DNA from 4 places in the Bradyrhizobium sp. LTSP857 genome. Region 2 is predicted to be linked to each of the others. Evidence: predicted binding sites of a transcription regulator. Region 2 holds the regulator's gene; each other region holds the start of a gene.

What was found. Region 2 encodes PhoB, which activates phosphate uptake and scavenging genes when phosphate is short. Its sites were predicted from a motif close to TGTCATNNANCTGTCAT; they were not measured.
Region 1: UP06_RS17770 (DUF2794 domain-containing protein) is a predicted target of PhoB. The motif match lies at 1,472-1,488, and genes of this name have one in related genera.
Region 3: pstS (phosphate ABC transporter substrate-binding protein PstS) is a predicted target of PhoB. The motif match lies at 1,714-1,730, and genes of this name have one in related genera.
Region 4: UP06_RS03700 (acetoacetate decarboxylase) is a predicted target of PhoB. The motif match lies at 1,288-1,304, and genes of this name have one in related genera.

The regions. Positions count from the first base shown of each region.
Region 1 covers NZ_JYMS01000027.1:78,931-82,263, forward strand. The annotation lists gene UP06_RS17760 (Bax inhibitor-1/YccA family protein) at 1-135, shown strand, start outside; gene UP06_RS17765 (GNAT family N-acetyltransferase) at 361-891, shown strand; gene UP06_RS17770 (DUF2794 domain-containing protein) at 1,038-1,409, opposite strand; gene UP06_RS17775 (DUF1223 domain-containing protein) at 2,015-2,794, opposite strand; gene acnA (aconitate hydratase AcnA) at 3,014-3,333, opposite strand, start outside.
Region 2 covers NZ_JYMS01000037.1:40,499-43,831, reverse strand. The annotation lists gene UP06_RS23695 (aspartate aminotransferase family protein) at 1-207, opposite strand, end outside; gene UP06_RS23690 (GcrA family cell cycle regulator) at 657-1,169, shown strand; gene phoB (phosphate regulon transcriptional regulator PhoB) at 1,396-2,103, opposite strand; gene phoU (phosphate signaling complex protein PhoU) at 2,126-2,842, opposite strand; gene pstB (phosphate ABC transporter ATP-binding protein PstB) at 2,854-3,333, opposite strand, start outside.
Region 3 covers NZ_JYMS01000005.1:67,209-70,541, reverse strand. The annotation lists gene UP06_RS00695 (CaiB/BaiF CoA transferase family protein) at 1-600, shown strand, start outside; gene pstS (phosphate ABC transporter substrate-binding protein PstS) at 618-1,670, opposite strand; gene UP06_RS00685 (hypothetical protein) at 1,801-1,980, opposite strand; gene UP06_RS00680 (L,D-transpeptidase) at 2,319-3,333, shown strand, end outside.
Region 4 covers NZ_JYMS01000007.1:449,718-453,050, forward strand. The annotation lists gene UP06_RS03695 (transporter) at 1-225, opposite strand, end outside; gene UP06_RS03700 (acetoacetate decarboxylase) at 336-1,118, opposite strand; gene UP06_RS03705 (patatin-like phospholipase family protein) at 1,344-2,519, shown strand; gene UP06_RS03710 (aldehyde dehydrogenase family protein) at 2,840-3,333, shown strand, end outside.

The sequences.
Region 1 (3,333 bases), on a different contig from region 2:
GACTACATCTACGGCTACGCCTCGGCCGGCGGTGACATCGCAGAGCGTGCGGCGATCACCGGTGCGCTGTCGCTGTACCTGAACTTCATCAACCTGTTCACGCTGCTGTTGCAGCTCCTCGGCCAGCGCGACTAAGCGAGAGACTGAGAGAACGGATACGAACCCCGGCCGTGAGGCCGGGGTTTTTGTTTGAGCCTGGTGTTTCCTCGCGCTCCGTCATTGCGAGGAGCCCTTGCGACGAAGCAATCCAGAGTCCCTCCGCGGATGCATTTCTGGATTGCTTCGCTGCGGTCGCAATGACGGGTGTGGCAACGACGCTGCCCCTTCCAGCGGCCGCCGGAAGGCTCTAATCTTCTCCCCATGTCAGCACCCGAAATCAGGCCCGCCACCGAGGCCGACGTTCCCGCCATTACCGCCATCTACCAGCAGGCCGTCCGCGAGGGCACCGCGACGTTCGAGCTGGCACCGCCCGACCTCGCCGAGATGATGCGGCGCTATCGCGCGCTGGTTGACGGCGGCTATCCCTATTTCATCGCCAAGCTCGACGGCCGCGTCGCAGGGTACGCTTATGCCGGCGCCTACCGGCCGCGGCCGGCCTATCGCTTCACGGTCGAGAACTCGATCTATCTCGATCCGTCCTTCCATCGCCGCGGCATCGGCATGTTGCTGTTGGAGCAACTGATCACCGAATGCGAGGCGCGCGGCTTCCGCCAGATGATCGCCGTGATCGGCGATTCCGCCAATGCCGGCTCGATCGGCGTGCACACCAAGGGCGGCTTCAAGATGATCGGCACCCATCCCAATGTCGGCCTGAAATTCGGCCGCTGGCTCGACACGGTGATGATGCAGCGGGATCTCGGCGAGGGTGCGAGCACGGTGCCCACGAGATAGTTTCGTAGGGTGGGCAAAGCGACTTGTCCGCCATAGCTCGAAGAGCGAAGGCGGAAGCGTGCCCACCATGATCGGCCATTGAGGAGAGATGGTGGGCACGGCGCGTTGCGCCTTTGCCCACCCTACGTCGGCTACGACAACGGCCGCTACACCACTGCCAGCTTGCGGTCGATCACCAGCAGCACGCGCTCGAGCTCCTGGCCGCGGCGCAGGATCAAACCGGTCGCCGAGATCACGCTGTACATACCCTGCTTGCGCGCGAGCCGCGGGTCTTTCTCGATGCGATAGATCGGCACTTCGGACGCGCGGCGAAACACCGAGAACACCGCACGGTCCTTCAGGAAGTCGATGGCATAGTCGCGCCACTCGCCGTCGGCGACCATGCGGCCATAGAGATTGAGGATACGGTTCAGTTCGAGCCGGTTGAACGTCACCCGGTTCGGGTGGGCATTCGCAGCGGCGGGACGCGCCACTGCGCGCTGCTCGCTCGGATCGGCATCCTCCGACGTCAGACTCATGGAACGCCTCCTGTCACACCAGCATGATCGCGTCCGCGAAGACCGTCCCCGGACCGCGGATCATGACAATTGCATGATTGCTCCAACCGTTCGCCACCGCAAGAGGCTGTTGCAAAGGCTGCGAACGGGCTCCGGCTCAACCCGCCAAATAGGTTGCGAATCATGACACACGCAACGGTGGAACTTCTCAGCGGCAAACCGTCACGGGATCGTTAGCAGGAATCATAGTATCGCCTCTTTTCTGCCTAGCGACTGCCGCCCTGCATTGCGAAAAGACTTGTGTGCGTTGACCCGGTCCTTTCGGTTCCGGATTCCTCAGCCCCCAGCCCCCCGGGGTCGTTGGGATCGGGTCTGTACGCACGAAAAAGAGGGCCAACGCAAGTTGGTCCTTTTTTGTTTGTGGCGGGATATAGCTGCCGTCGCGTGCTCTCCGAACATCCGCGCGAAAACTCTCTCCCTCATCCTGAGGAGCCGCGAAGCGGCGTCTCGAAGGATGAGGCCGAGCTGCAGCAGCGCGCGCCTGCGTGGTTCGAGACGCTAACGCGCCTCCTCACCACGAGGGGATAGTGTTTTGCGAGTCAGGGAAGAAGTGTGAAGCCTACGCTTCAGTGCAGCGACGTGTACGCGGCACCGAGCATCGGGCCGGGCTTCTCGCGGCTGCCGTCCTGGACATAGACCACCGCGCCGTCGACGCCGTCGCGCGACGTGAGGTTCTCGATCGGCACCGTCCAGCTTTCCGAATGTCCGTTCCAGTCGCCGACCTTGAGCAAATTGCGCACGACGTTGTGATAGGTGAGTTGCTGTCCGCGATTCTCGCCGCGGCTGATCTCGATCGGCACCGATTTCGTGATCGAGCAGATCCAGACCTCGCCATGCGAGATCGCCGGCTCCTTGCTCGCGGCCACCGACACGTTGATCTGCTTGCCCGAGAGCGACATCGTCACCGGCACGCTCATTACACCTGTGCCCTTGTCGGTCTTGCCGATTGCACTTTCGATGCCGGCGCGGTCGCTGCCGATGACATGTGCGGAGCCGTTGACGACGACCTGCGGCGTATAGACCTCGCGGTCACCGCGCATCCGTGAATAGGCACGCTGCCGCGCCGAGAAGCGCGAATCCGCCAGCGTGTCCTTCCAGCCGAGATAGTCCCAATAGTCGATCGGCATGCTCAGCGCGATGACCGAGGGATCGTTGGCGAGATCGCCGATGACCTTGTCAGCGGGCGGGCAGGACGAGCAGCCCTGCGAGGTGAAGAGCTCGACCACGGCGCGGGGATCGGCCTCGGCGGGACGGATGACGGCGACGATCGCACAGATACCAAGTGCTCCCGACCAGAGTGCCCCGGACCACCGCGAAACCAAATGAGAAGCCATCATTCCAGTCATATCGAACGTCACATACCGTAACTCGTTGGGGGAAGATCCTATCGCCTGATGGTCACCGTAGTCTTACGGGCACGGCACATTCAACCGTCCAAAGCGGACTTTTCCGCCGGGCGGGCCCATCCGAAGCATGCCGTAACGCACGAAGGCGGCCTTGTGATAGGCCGCCTTCGACTAACCTTCTACTCACTTACCAGTGAGCCACCGTTCACAAATCCGCGCTTACGCCGCGAGCTTGCGCAGCACATAGTGCAGGATGCCGCCGTTGCGGTAGTAATCGAGCTCATCCAGCGTATCGATGCGGCAAAGCAGCGAAACGCGCTGCAACGAACCGTCGCCGGACACGATCTCCGCGGTCAGCTTCTGACGCGGCTTCAGATCGCCGACCAGGCCGCGCAGCGTGACCTTCTCGTCGCCCTTCAGGCCGAGCGACGACCACGAGGTGCCATCCTCGAAGGTCAGCGGCAGCACACCCATGCCGACCAGGTTGGAGCGATGGATGCGCTCGAAGCTCTGGCAGATCACGGCGCGCACGCCGAGCA
Region 2 (3,333 bases):
CATGTGCCAGAGCTTGGTGGCCTGCTCCTGCAACGCCTTGACCAGCGCGGGATGGGCATGGCCGAGCGCATTCACCGCCACGCCCGAGGTGAAATCGAGATAGCGATCGCCATTGGTCGCGATCAGCCAAGAGCCCTCGCCACGCTCAAAACCGATGTCGGCCCTGGCGAAAACGGGGAGCAAATGCGGCGCGGCGCTGTTGGTCATGACGCTCTCTTGGATGTTTCAGACGGCCTGAACGCGCGTTGCGCAGCGCGTCATTTGGTCCGGAAAACGAAACGTGCCGCCTTTTAAGGGCGGCACGCGTCACTATCTTATGCTTGGCACCACGGGTGTCAATGCCGCCGGGAAAGCCTCGCGAAACGCTGAATCCGTAGTCTTGCGGTGCCGAATTTGCGGATTTTGGCCACGGAACATGTGGAAGCGAGTCGGCGGACTCTTGCGCGTGAGTCACGCCATATTGTAGCGTTTGGTTTGTCAGATACGACATCTCGTGCAGCGGTTCTGATCTCTAAGTCCTCTTGTACCGGCGTAAACGTTCGGGCGCGTCTTCGTGCCCGGCGAGCCTTAAGGGATTCTGACGGCACGGGTTTTTCGAGACTTAGCATTCGTTGTGCGCCCCAGGATGGCTGGCGCGCGGCGAAGGAAAGGGTGCAATGACGGTTTTGACTTGGTCGGACGATCGCGTCGAGCAGTTGAAAAAGCTCTGGGAGGCCGGATTGTCGGCCAGCCAGATCGCGGCCGAGCTCGGCAACGTGACCCGCAACGCCGTGATCGGCAAGGTGCACAGGCTTGGCCTGTCGGGCCGCGCCAAGAGCCCGTCGTCGGCTGCTCCGCGGCCGCGCAAGGCGCGTCCCGCGCAGCACATGATGCGGGTGAGCCGGCCGATTGCGCGCGGCAACACCGCGCTGGCGCAGGCCTTCGAGGTCGAGGTCGAGGCTGAACCGGTCACCTACGACAACGTGGTGCCGATGAGCCAGCGGCTGTCGCTGCTTGAATTGAACGAGGCAACCTGCCACTGGCCGGTCGGAGATCCCTCGAGCCCGGATTTCTTCTTCTGCGGCGGCAAGGCGCTTTCCGGCCTGCCCTATTGCGCCCAGCACTCGCGGGTCGCCTACCAGCCGGCGTCGGATCGCCGCCGTGCGCCGGTGAAGCCGGGTCCGCGCTGAGTTAGTCGATTTAGCTGGTTGCTAACGGCTGCCGTCACATGATGACGGCGCAACAAATTCAGTGTCGTCCCGGCGAAGGCCGGGACCCATACTCCGAGAACGCAGTTATTGCGCGAGAGGGCGACTCCGAGTCTTCGCCAAACCACACCCTGTGGTTATGGGTCCCGGCCTTCGCCGGGACGACATCGGAGATGGTCGCGGCGGTTAACAAACTAACCGCAGAAACCTACGCCTGCTCCGCCTTCGCAAAACGATCGTCCAGCGCATAACCGGCACCGCGCACGGTGCGGATCGGGTCCTGCTCGCGGCCGAGATTGAGCAGCTTGCGCAGGCGGCCGATATGCACGTCGACGGTGCGTTCGTCGATATAGATGTCGCGGCCCCAGACGCTGTCGAGCAGCTGCTCGCGCGAAAACACCCGGCCCGGATGCTCCAGGAAGAACTCCAGCAGGCGATATTCGGTCGGACCGAGATCGATCGGACGGCCCGAACGCGCCACGCGGCGTTTTTCACGGTCGAGCTCGATGTCGCCAAAAGCGAGCACCGTGGCGAGCCGCTCGGGGCTTGCGCGCCGCAGCAGACCCTTCACGCGCGCCAACAGCTCGGGCACCGAGAACGGCTTGACGATGTAATCGTCGGCGCCGGTCGCCAGTCCCCGCACCCGCTCGCTCTCCTCGCCGCGCGCGGTGAGCATGATGATCGGGAGTTGCTTGGTGTCGGACCGCGCACGAAGCCGCCGGCACAGCTCGATGCCGGAGAGGCCCGGCAGCATCCAGTCGAGCACGATCAGATCGGGGATGTGCTCCTTGAGACGGGTGTCGGCGTCGTCGCCGCGCATCACCGTCTCGACGTCATAGCCGTCGCCTTCGAGGTTGTAGCGCAGGAGCTCGGTGAGAGCTTCCTCGTCTTCAACAACCATAATGCGTGCGCCCATGGGGTCGTCGCTCCTTAAGTCTTCAGGTGTTCGGGACCGTCGTGGCGAAGGTCGTCATGTCGCCCTTCGGGCGCTTGTCGGTCATCGCCTGACCTTCGATCATGTAGAACACGGTCTCGGCGATGTTGGTGGCGTGATCGCCGATCCGCTCGATGTTCTTGGCGCAGAACATCAAATGGATGCAGAACGAAATGTTGCGCGGATCTTCCATCATGTAGGTGAGGAGCTCGCGGAACAGCGAGGTGCAGATGGCGTCGACTTCCTCGTCGCCCTTCCACACCGCCATCGCCGCCGGCAAATCATGCGCGGCATAGGCGTCCAGCACCGACTTGACCTGCTGCTGCACCAGATCGGTCATGTGCTCGAGGCCGCGGAACAGCTTGAGCGGATGAAAATCCGTCTCCAGCGCCGCGACGCGCTTGCCCATGTTCTTGGCGAGGTCGCCGATGCGCTCGAGATCGGTCGCAACGCGCATGGCGCCGACGATCTCGCGCAGATCGACCGCCATCGGCTGGCGGCGGGCGATGGTGAGCACCGCGCGCTCCTCGATGCGCTTCTGGAGCGCGTCGAGCTCAACGTCGGTGATGACGACGCGCTGGCCGAGCGCGACGTCGCGGCGGATCAGCGCGTCGACGGAATCGACGATCATGCGCTCGGCAATCCCGCCCATCTCGGCAACCAGGCGCGTAAGTTCCTGGAGGTCGGTGTCGAAGGCCTTTGCGGTATGTTCAGAACCCATGTCCCGTCTCCTCAGCCGAACCGGCCGGTGATGTAATCCTGCGTGCGCCGATCAGTCGGCGACGTGAAGATCTTGCTGGTGTCGTCGAACTCGATCAGCTCGCCGAGATACATGAAGGCGGTCTTGTCGGAGACGCGGGCCGCCTGCTGCATGTTGTGGGTGACGATCGCAATCGTGTAGCTCTCGGACAATTCCTGGATCAGCTCCTCGACCTTGGCGGTCGAGATCGGGTCGAGTGCCGAGCAGGGCTCGTCGAACAGGATCACCTCGGGCCGCACCGCGACGGTGCGGGCGATGCAGAGGCGCTGCTGCTGGCCGCCGGAGAGCGACAGGCCGGACGCGTTGAGCTTGTCCTTGACTTCGTTCCACAGCGCGCCGCCACGCAGCGCCTTCTCGACGCGGCCGTCCATCTCGGACTTCGATATCTTTTCATAGAGACGGATACCGAAGGCGATATTCTCATAGATCGTCATCGGGAACGGCGTCGGCTT
Region 3 (3,333 bases), on a different contig from region 2:
GTGCCGATGCTGGAGACGATCGCGGGCTTCAACAGCATCGAGATGCTGGGCGGGCACGCCTTCGATCCTCCGATCGGCCCGACCGGATACAAGCGGATGAAGAACCGGCGTCCGGTGAAGACCAAGGACGGCTGGCTGACGATGCTGCCCTATTCCGGGGACAATTGGTGCGCCTTCTTCGAGGCCGTTGGCCGTCCTGAACTAAGCGACGAGCTCGGCGTGCGCGATCCCGTGCTGCGCTCCCAGAATATCGACAAAATCTACGATCGCATGAGCGAGATCGGACCGACCCGCACCACGGCCGAGTGGGAGGAATTGCTGCTGCGGCTGGACGTGCCGCACACGGCCTTCGCCCGGCTCACCGAGATTGGCGAGCAGCCGCATCTCGCCGCCGTCGGGTTGTTTGCGGATATCGATCATCCGACCGAAGGCCGCATCCGGCAGGCCCGCCCCGCAACGAAATTTTCCGAAAGCCCCGCCGGCATCCATCGCATGCCGCCGCGCCTCGGTGAGCATTCGCGCGAGGTGCTGCGCGAAGCGGGCCTGAGCGAGGGTGAAATCGAGACGCTCGTTGCGAACAAGGCAGTTGGCGCGCCCTAAGGCGCGCCGCTCTGGCGTCAGCGTTTGCCGATCGCCGACGCCGTTACGGTTGTCGCCTCAAAGCTCTGCTGCCAGTACTGCTCGACCTGTTGGATCAGGGCGGCCGGCAACGGAACGTAATTGAGCGTTTCGGCCTGCGATTTTCCGTTGTCCAGCGACCAGCGCACGAAGTCGATGGCTGCCGCCGATCTCTCCGGCGATTTCGGCTTGATCGGCATCAACACAAAGGTCGTCGCCGTGATCGGGTAGGCATCCTCGCCGGGCGCGTTGGTGAGAACCAGGTGGAAATCCTTTTCCGCTTTCCAGTCCGCGCTCGAGGCAGCCGCCTGGAACGATGCGGCGTCGGGGACGACGAAATTGCCGGCGCTGTTCTGCACCACGCCGAACGAGATCTTGTCGAGCCGTTGCAGCGCATAGGCATATTCGAGGTATCCGATCGAGCCGGGCACGAGACCGACGAGCGAGGCGACGCCGTCATTGCCCCTTCCGCCCACGCCGACCGGCCACTCGACAGCCGTGCCTTCGCCAACACTCGTCTTCCATTGCGGGCTAACCTTGGAGAGATAGTTCGACCAGTTGAACGTCGTGCCGGAGCCGTCGATGCGATGAACGACGGTGATCGGCGCATTCGGCAGCTTTAGGTCGGGATTGATCGCGCGAATGGCCGGATCATTCCAGGATTTGAGCTTGCCGAGATAGATGCCCGCGAGCACCTCGCCGGTGAAGTGAATCTGGCCCGGCTTGACGCCGTCGATGTTGACGACCGGAACGACGCCACCGATCACGATCGGAAACTGGATCATGCCGAGCTTCTCCAGCTCCTTAGGATCAAGCGGCATGTCGGTGGCGCCGAAATCGACAGTGGCCTTCTTGATCAAGCCGACGCCGATGCTCGATCCCACCGCCTGATAGCTGACGGTGTTGCCGGTCTTTGCCTTGTAGGCGTCGATCCATTTCGCCATCACGGGCGAAACGAAGGTTGAGCCTGCACCCGTGGTCTCGGCGGCGAAGCTTTGCGTCGCGACGACCAGGGCGGTGAGGACGATCGGTAGCCTGAGATGTTTCATCATGCATGCGAAATTAGCAGCATGAGCCGGAGGCCTATGTGGCCTACGTCACAAAAATGTAATGGATATCAGAACCATCTGGTTTGGCTGCAACGTGATGTCAGCCCGCCGTGACTGAAAACGCCTGCCCCCTTCAAGAACCAAGGTTGCGTGCCACCGTGATCAGAACAGCCGCGAGCACGGCAAGCGAGATCGAGATGGCCAGGCCTTTCGCGAGACTTCTTCTATAGTTTTCGGGAAAGACGATGAAGCCGGTGGTGAGCAGCGCGAGGCCAGCCACGACCGAAGCAATCTGCGAGAGAATTGAGGACACCTGCTCATCCTCCGATAGGCCGCCTCACAGAGGTTAGGGCCAAGGTTGCCGCGGTCTAACGCAATTCTCTGTGATTCCGGTCACATCCTGTCCGCGTCGCCTCCGAAGGCGGACATTCTGCCGCGCAGGTCCGCCAGCCCCTGGCCAGCCTCTCAGCCACCAGCTTCAGTCCCCGGTCGCCCTTCCGCCCGCGCGAGCCGTCGTATATGAGAGATTTGTCACTGGTACGGACCGAAAATCGCCGGATACGGAACGGATGGTGGCTGCGATTTCTTAATCCAAAGATCGCAATCTGACCGATGATCGACGCAAGTGCTGACAGGCAACCGGGGTATGGCATGAAAGACCGACTGACGACGGCGCAATCCAAGGAAACGATGCGGCGTTGGGGGCCTCCCGGAATTGTGATGTTCGCGGCAGTGGCTGCGCTGACCGCGCTGAGCACAGGTGCGATGGCTGCGAAGCAGCCGCGCCAGACCGCCGAGGCAGTTGCGCCGCGCGAAGCCGGCGAGCCGATCATGGCGGTCGTGTCGATCAAGAGCCAGCAGGTCACCTTCTATGACGCCGAGGGCTGGATCCTGCGTGCGCCGGTTTCGACCGGAACCACGGGGCGCGAGACGCCGGCCGGTGTTTTCGCCGTCGTCGAGAAGGACAAGGACCACCACTCGACCATGTATGACGATGCCTGGATGCCGAACATGCAGCGCATCACCTGGAACGGCATCGCGCTGCACGGCGGACCGCTGCCCGGCTACGCGGCCTCGCACGGCTGCGTGCGGATGCCCTTCAACTTCGCCGAGGGGCTGTTCGAGAAGACCAATATCGGGATGCGGGTGATCATCTCGCCGAACGACGCCGCTCCGGTCGACTTTTCGCATCCTTCGCTGTTCGTGCCGAATAAGGAGGCCATTGCTGCGGCTCCCGGCCGTATCGGCAAACTCGCAGCCGAGGCCGAGGAGGCCACCAGGGCGGCCGACGAAACCAAGAAGGCTGCTGCCGCGGCGGCGAAAGAAGCGCAATCGCTCCCGGCGTCGCTGCGCAAGCTCGAGCAGCAGAAGGCCCGCGCCGACGCCGAGAACGCCTATGCCGACAAGCTGGTTGCGAATGCCAAGAACGACCAGGCCAAAGCCAAGGCCGACGAGCTGAAGCAGAAGGCCGCAACCAAGGCCGCGGATGCGGCGACTCAGTTGGACGCCGCCAAGGCCGCCGCGCAGCCGAAGCGCGATGCAGTTGCCGCAACCAAGGATGCCGCCAAGGCCGCCGCGACCAAGAAGACCGATGCTGTCAAAGCGTCGACTGACGCAAAGCTCGCACTCGAACCGGTCTCGGTCTACATCAGCCGCTCGACCCAGA
Region 4 (3,333 bases), on a different contig from region 2:
GCGTGCGAGCGGCGGCAGGCTGGAATCGGCAATCCATGGCCGGGCGCGCGCATCGGTGAGGTTGAAATGCAGCCAGAGCCGGCCATCATGGCTGAACTCGATCGGCTGGGCGACCGGCAGCGCCTCGGCGCTGCCGTCGCTGTGCAGCCGGAACGCCCAGACGAGGCCTGGAATGGCCGGCGCAACATCCGATATCGCGCTGACAAGCTTTGCCGGCTCAGCCATGCTGACCCCCACATATGCGCCCATGTCCGGGGGGCCGTTAATGGCCTCCTCCGGATCTCTCGCGGGTACTCAATTACGCCGATGTTACAGCTTGATGATGGTGTGCCGCCCTACTCCGCGGCCAGCCCCGTCGCGGCCCCCGCCTGGGCCTCCTTGATGTAGTCGTGCACGACGCGGCCGAACGGCAGCGTCAAATCGGCGATGTAGTGATGCGCCCCGATGCAGCGGCGCACCGGGAAATCGGCAACCGGCGCATTCACATGCGGCACCAGATGCAGCCGACCGGGTCCGATCCAGGAGCCCTTCGGCACGATGTCGATGAGGTTGATGGCGACGAGCTGGCAGACCTCGAGATGGCCGTCGACACCCGGGATCATCTTCAGATTGATCTGCGTCTTCGACAGCGTGGCGCGGGTGAGATCGCCGTTGCCGGCCATGCTCTCATGCTTGTAGCCCATCGTGCCCATGGCGACGAGCTGGCCGGCATATTCCAGCGTGCCCGTCAGCGTGTCCTTGACGATATCGAGCTTGGGATGGGCGTATTTCTTGGGAAAGCCCCAAATCTCGCGGCCGGCCGCGATCGGCGGATCATCGTCGAGATACATCTGCGAGACGAAATTGACCTCCTCGCCATGCAGGCGCGCGGGGATGACGAGGCCGGACTCGGTGTAGCTGCCGAAGCCGGAGGAGTCAGGCATCCTGATCCATTCGTAATGCACGATCGGCTGGTCGATCGGCTCCAGCGGCTCAGGTAGCCCGGCGCGGATCAGGTCCGGGTCGGTCTCGTAGGTGATGACGAGGAATTCGCGGTTGACGAAGCGATAAGGGCCGGCCGGATAGCTTGGCCCGGCCGCCGGCATGGATGGAAGTCTCAGCAAATCTTCCCTGCGCATCGCTGCTCTCCTGTGTGACGTCTGTGATTTTGCCCGGCGGCTACCGACTTTATCCAAATTGCTAGCCGCCGTCATTGACCGCGATGTGAAGGATTTCCGTCAACCGCACGACCCCGTGCCATTCCCGTTGCGGTTGATCTGCATGCCGACGATGCATCGATGCCCGCTTTGTCATCACACCGTCATTGCCGGACGCAATCGTTTGGAAAAGCAGGAGGCACCACCATGGACGCCCGCACGTCGCAACCGACACATCAGACACAGCAGCCTCCCTCACGGGGCTGGCGCCCCGAGCGCTGCGATCGCGTCGCGCTGGTGCTGCAAGGCGGCGGCGCGCTCGGTGCCTACCAGGCCGGCGTCTACCAGGCGCTGCACGAGGCCGGCATCGAGCCTGACTGGGTCTGCGGCGTCTCGATCGGCGCGATCAACTCCGCCATCATCGCCGGCAACAAGCCGGAGAACCGGCTCGATCAGCTCCGAATCTTCTGGGAGCGCATCACCAACCGCAAGATCTGGCACTACACGCCCGACGGCGACATCTTCCGCCAGGCGCGCAACTTCGTCAGCGCCTACATGACCTCGGCGATGGGCCAGCCCGGCTTCTTCACGCCGCACCAGGTCAATCCGTGGCTCAGCCCGGTCGGGGCCCGAACTGCGACCAGCTATTACGACACGGCTCCGCTGAAGGAGACGCTGCTCGAGCTGGTCGACTTCGACCTCATCAACGAGAAGAAGGTCCGCTTCGCGGTCGGCGCGGTGAACATCCTGTCCGGCAATTTCATCTATTTCGACAACGCCCATGACGAGATCGAGCCGGAGCACATCATGGCCTCCGGCGCGCTGCCGCCGGCGCTGCCGATGGTGCGGATCGGCACCGATCATTTCTGGGACGGCGGCATCGTCTCCAATACCCCGCTCCAGCACCTGCTCGACCAGGAGGATGCACTGAATTCGCTGGTGTTCCAGGTCGACCTGTTCAGCGCCCGCGGCGTGCTGCCGCGCTCGATCCAGGACGTGATGGCCCGCCACAAGGACATCATGTATTCCTCGCGCACGCGCCACAACACCGATGTCTATCGCAAGACGCACAATCTCAAGGTCCAGCTCTACAAGGCGCTGGCGAAGATTCCGGACGAGCAATTGTCCGACGAGGATCGCAGCCTCAAGACAAGCCTGCGCAGCATGCCGGAGATCGCGATCCTGCATCTGATCTACCAGCAAAAGGCCTATGAGGGCGACGCCAAGGACCACGAGTTCTCGGGCACCTCGATGCGCGAGCACTGGACCAGCGGCTACGAGGACACCAAGCGCACGCTGAAGCGGCGCGACTGGATCAAGATGCCGGAGGAAGGCATGGGCCTCGTGGTGCACGACGTGCATCGGGAGACGGAGAGCGCGTGAGGGGCCCTCCCCAACAAAAAGGCCGAAAACAACCCCATGCACAGTAGCCGGCGGCTGTCGGATCAATGACTTAGCGCATCCGCAAGTCGGTTTGACTCGTCGGGCAAAACACCGGCACAATGCCATCATTGCGAAATCGCACGACCGCACCCGCTCCGCGCCGACGCGCGACGTGGCCAGCTCGCGCCCGATGCCATACACTTCGCGGTAAGGGCGTTGGGAGGCCAAGTTGATCCGCGCGGTGCAGACAGCCGGAGAGCAGCGCGCCTCGGCCTGCAGCTCCATGCCGCCTCTGACTCGCCGATGCGCGGGAGACAATGATGATCAAAGTCGTACAGGCCTTCGACCGAAAAGAGATCACCGAACTCGCCAGTGACGACGCCGCCGCGCTGGAGGCGAAGTTCGAGACCGCACGAAAGCTGCTCGCTGACCGAAAGGCCTGGCTGAAGCCGCATCAGCGGATCGCCATTCTCAACAAGCTTGCCGATCTGGTTGCCGAGAAGCGACAGGATTTCGGCATCCTGATCGCACGCGAGGGTGGAAAACCGCTTACGGACGCATTGATCGAGACCGATCGGGCGATCGACGGCATCCGCTCGGCGGCAGACTTTCTGCGCACCCGCGGTGGGGTCGAGATCCCCATGGGCCTCACGCCCGCAAGCGACGGCCGGCGGGCATTGACCATCAAGGAACCGATCGGCATCGTCGCGGCGATCTCGGCTTTCAATCATCCCCTCAACCTGATCGTTCACCAGCTCGCGCCGGCGATCGCGACCGGTTGCCCGGTGATCGTGAAGCCGGCAGGCACAACGCC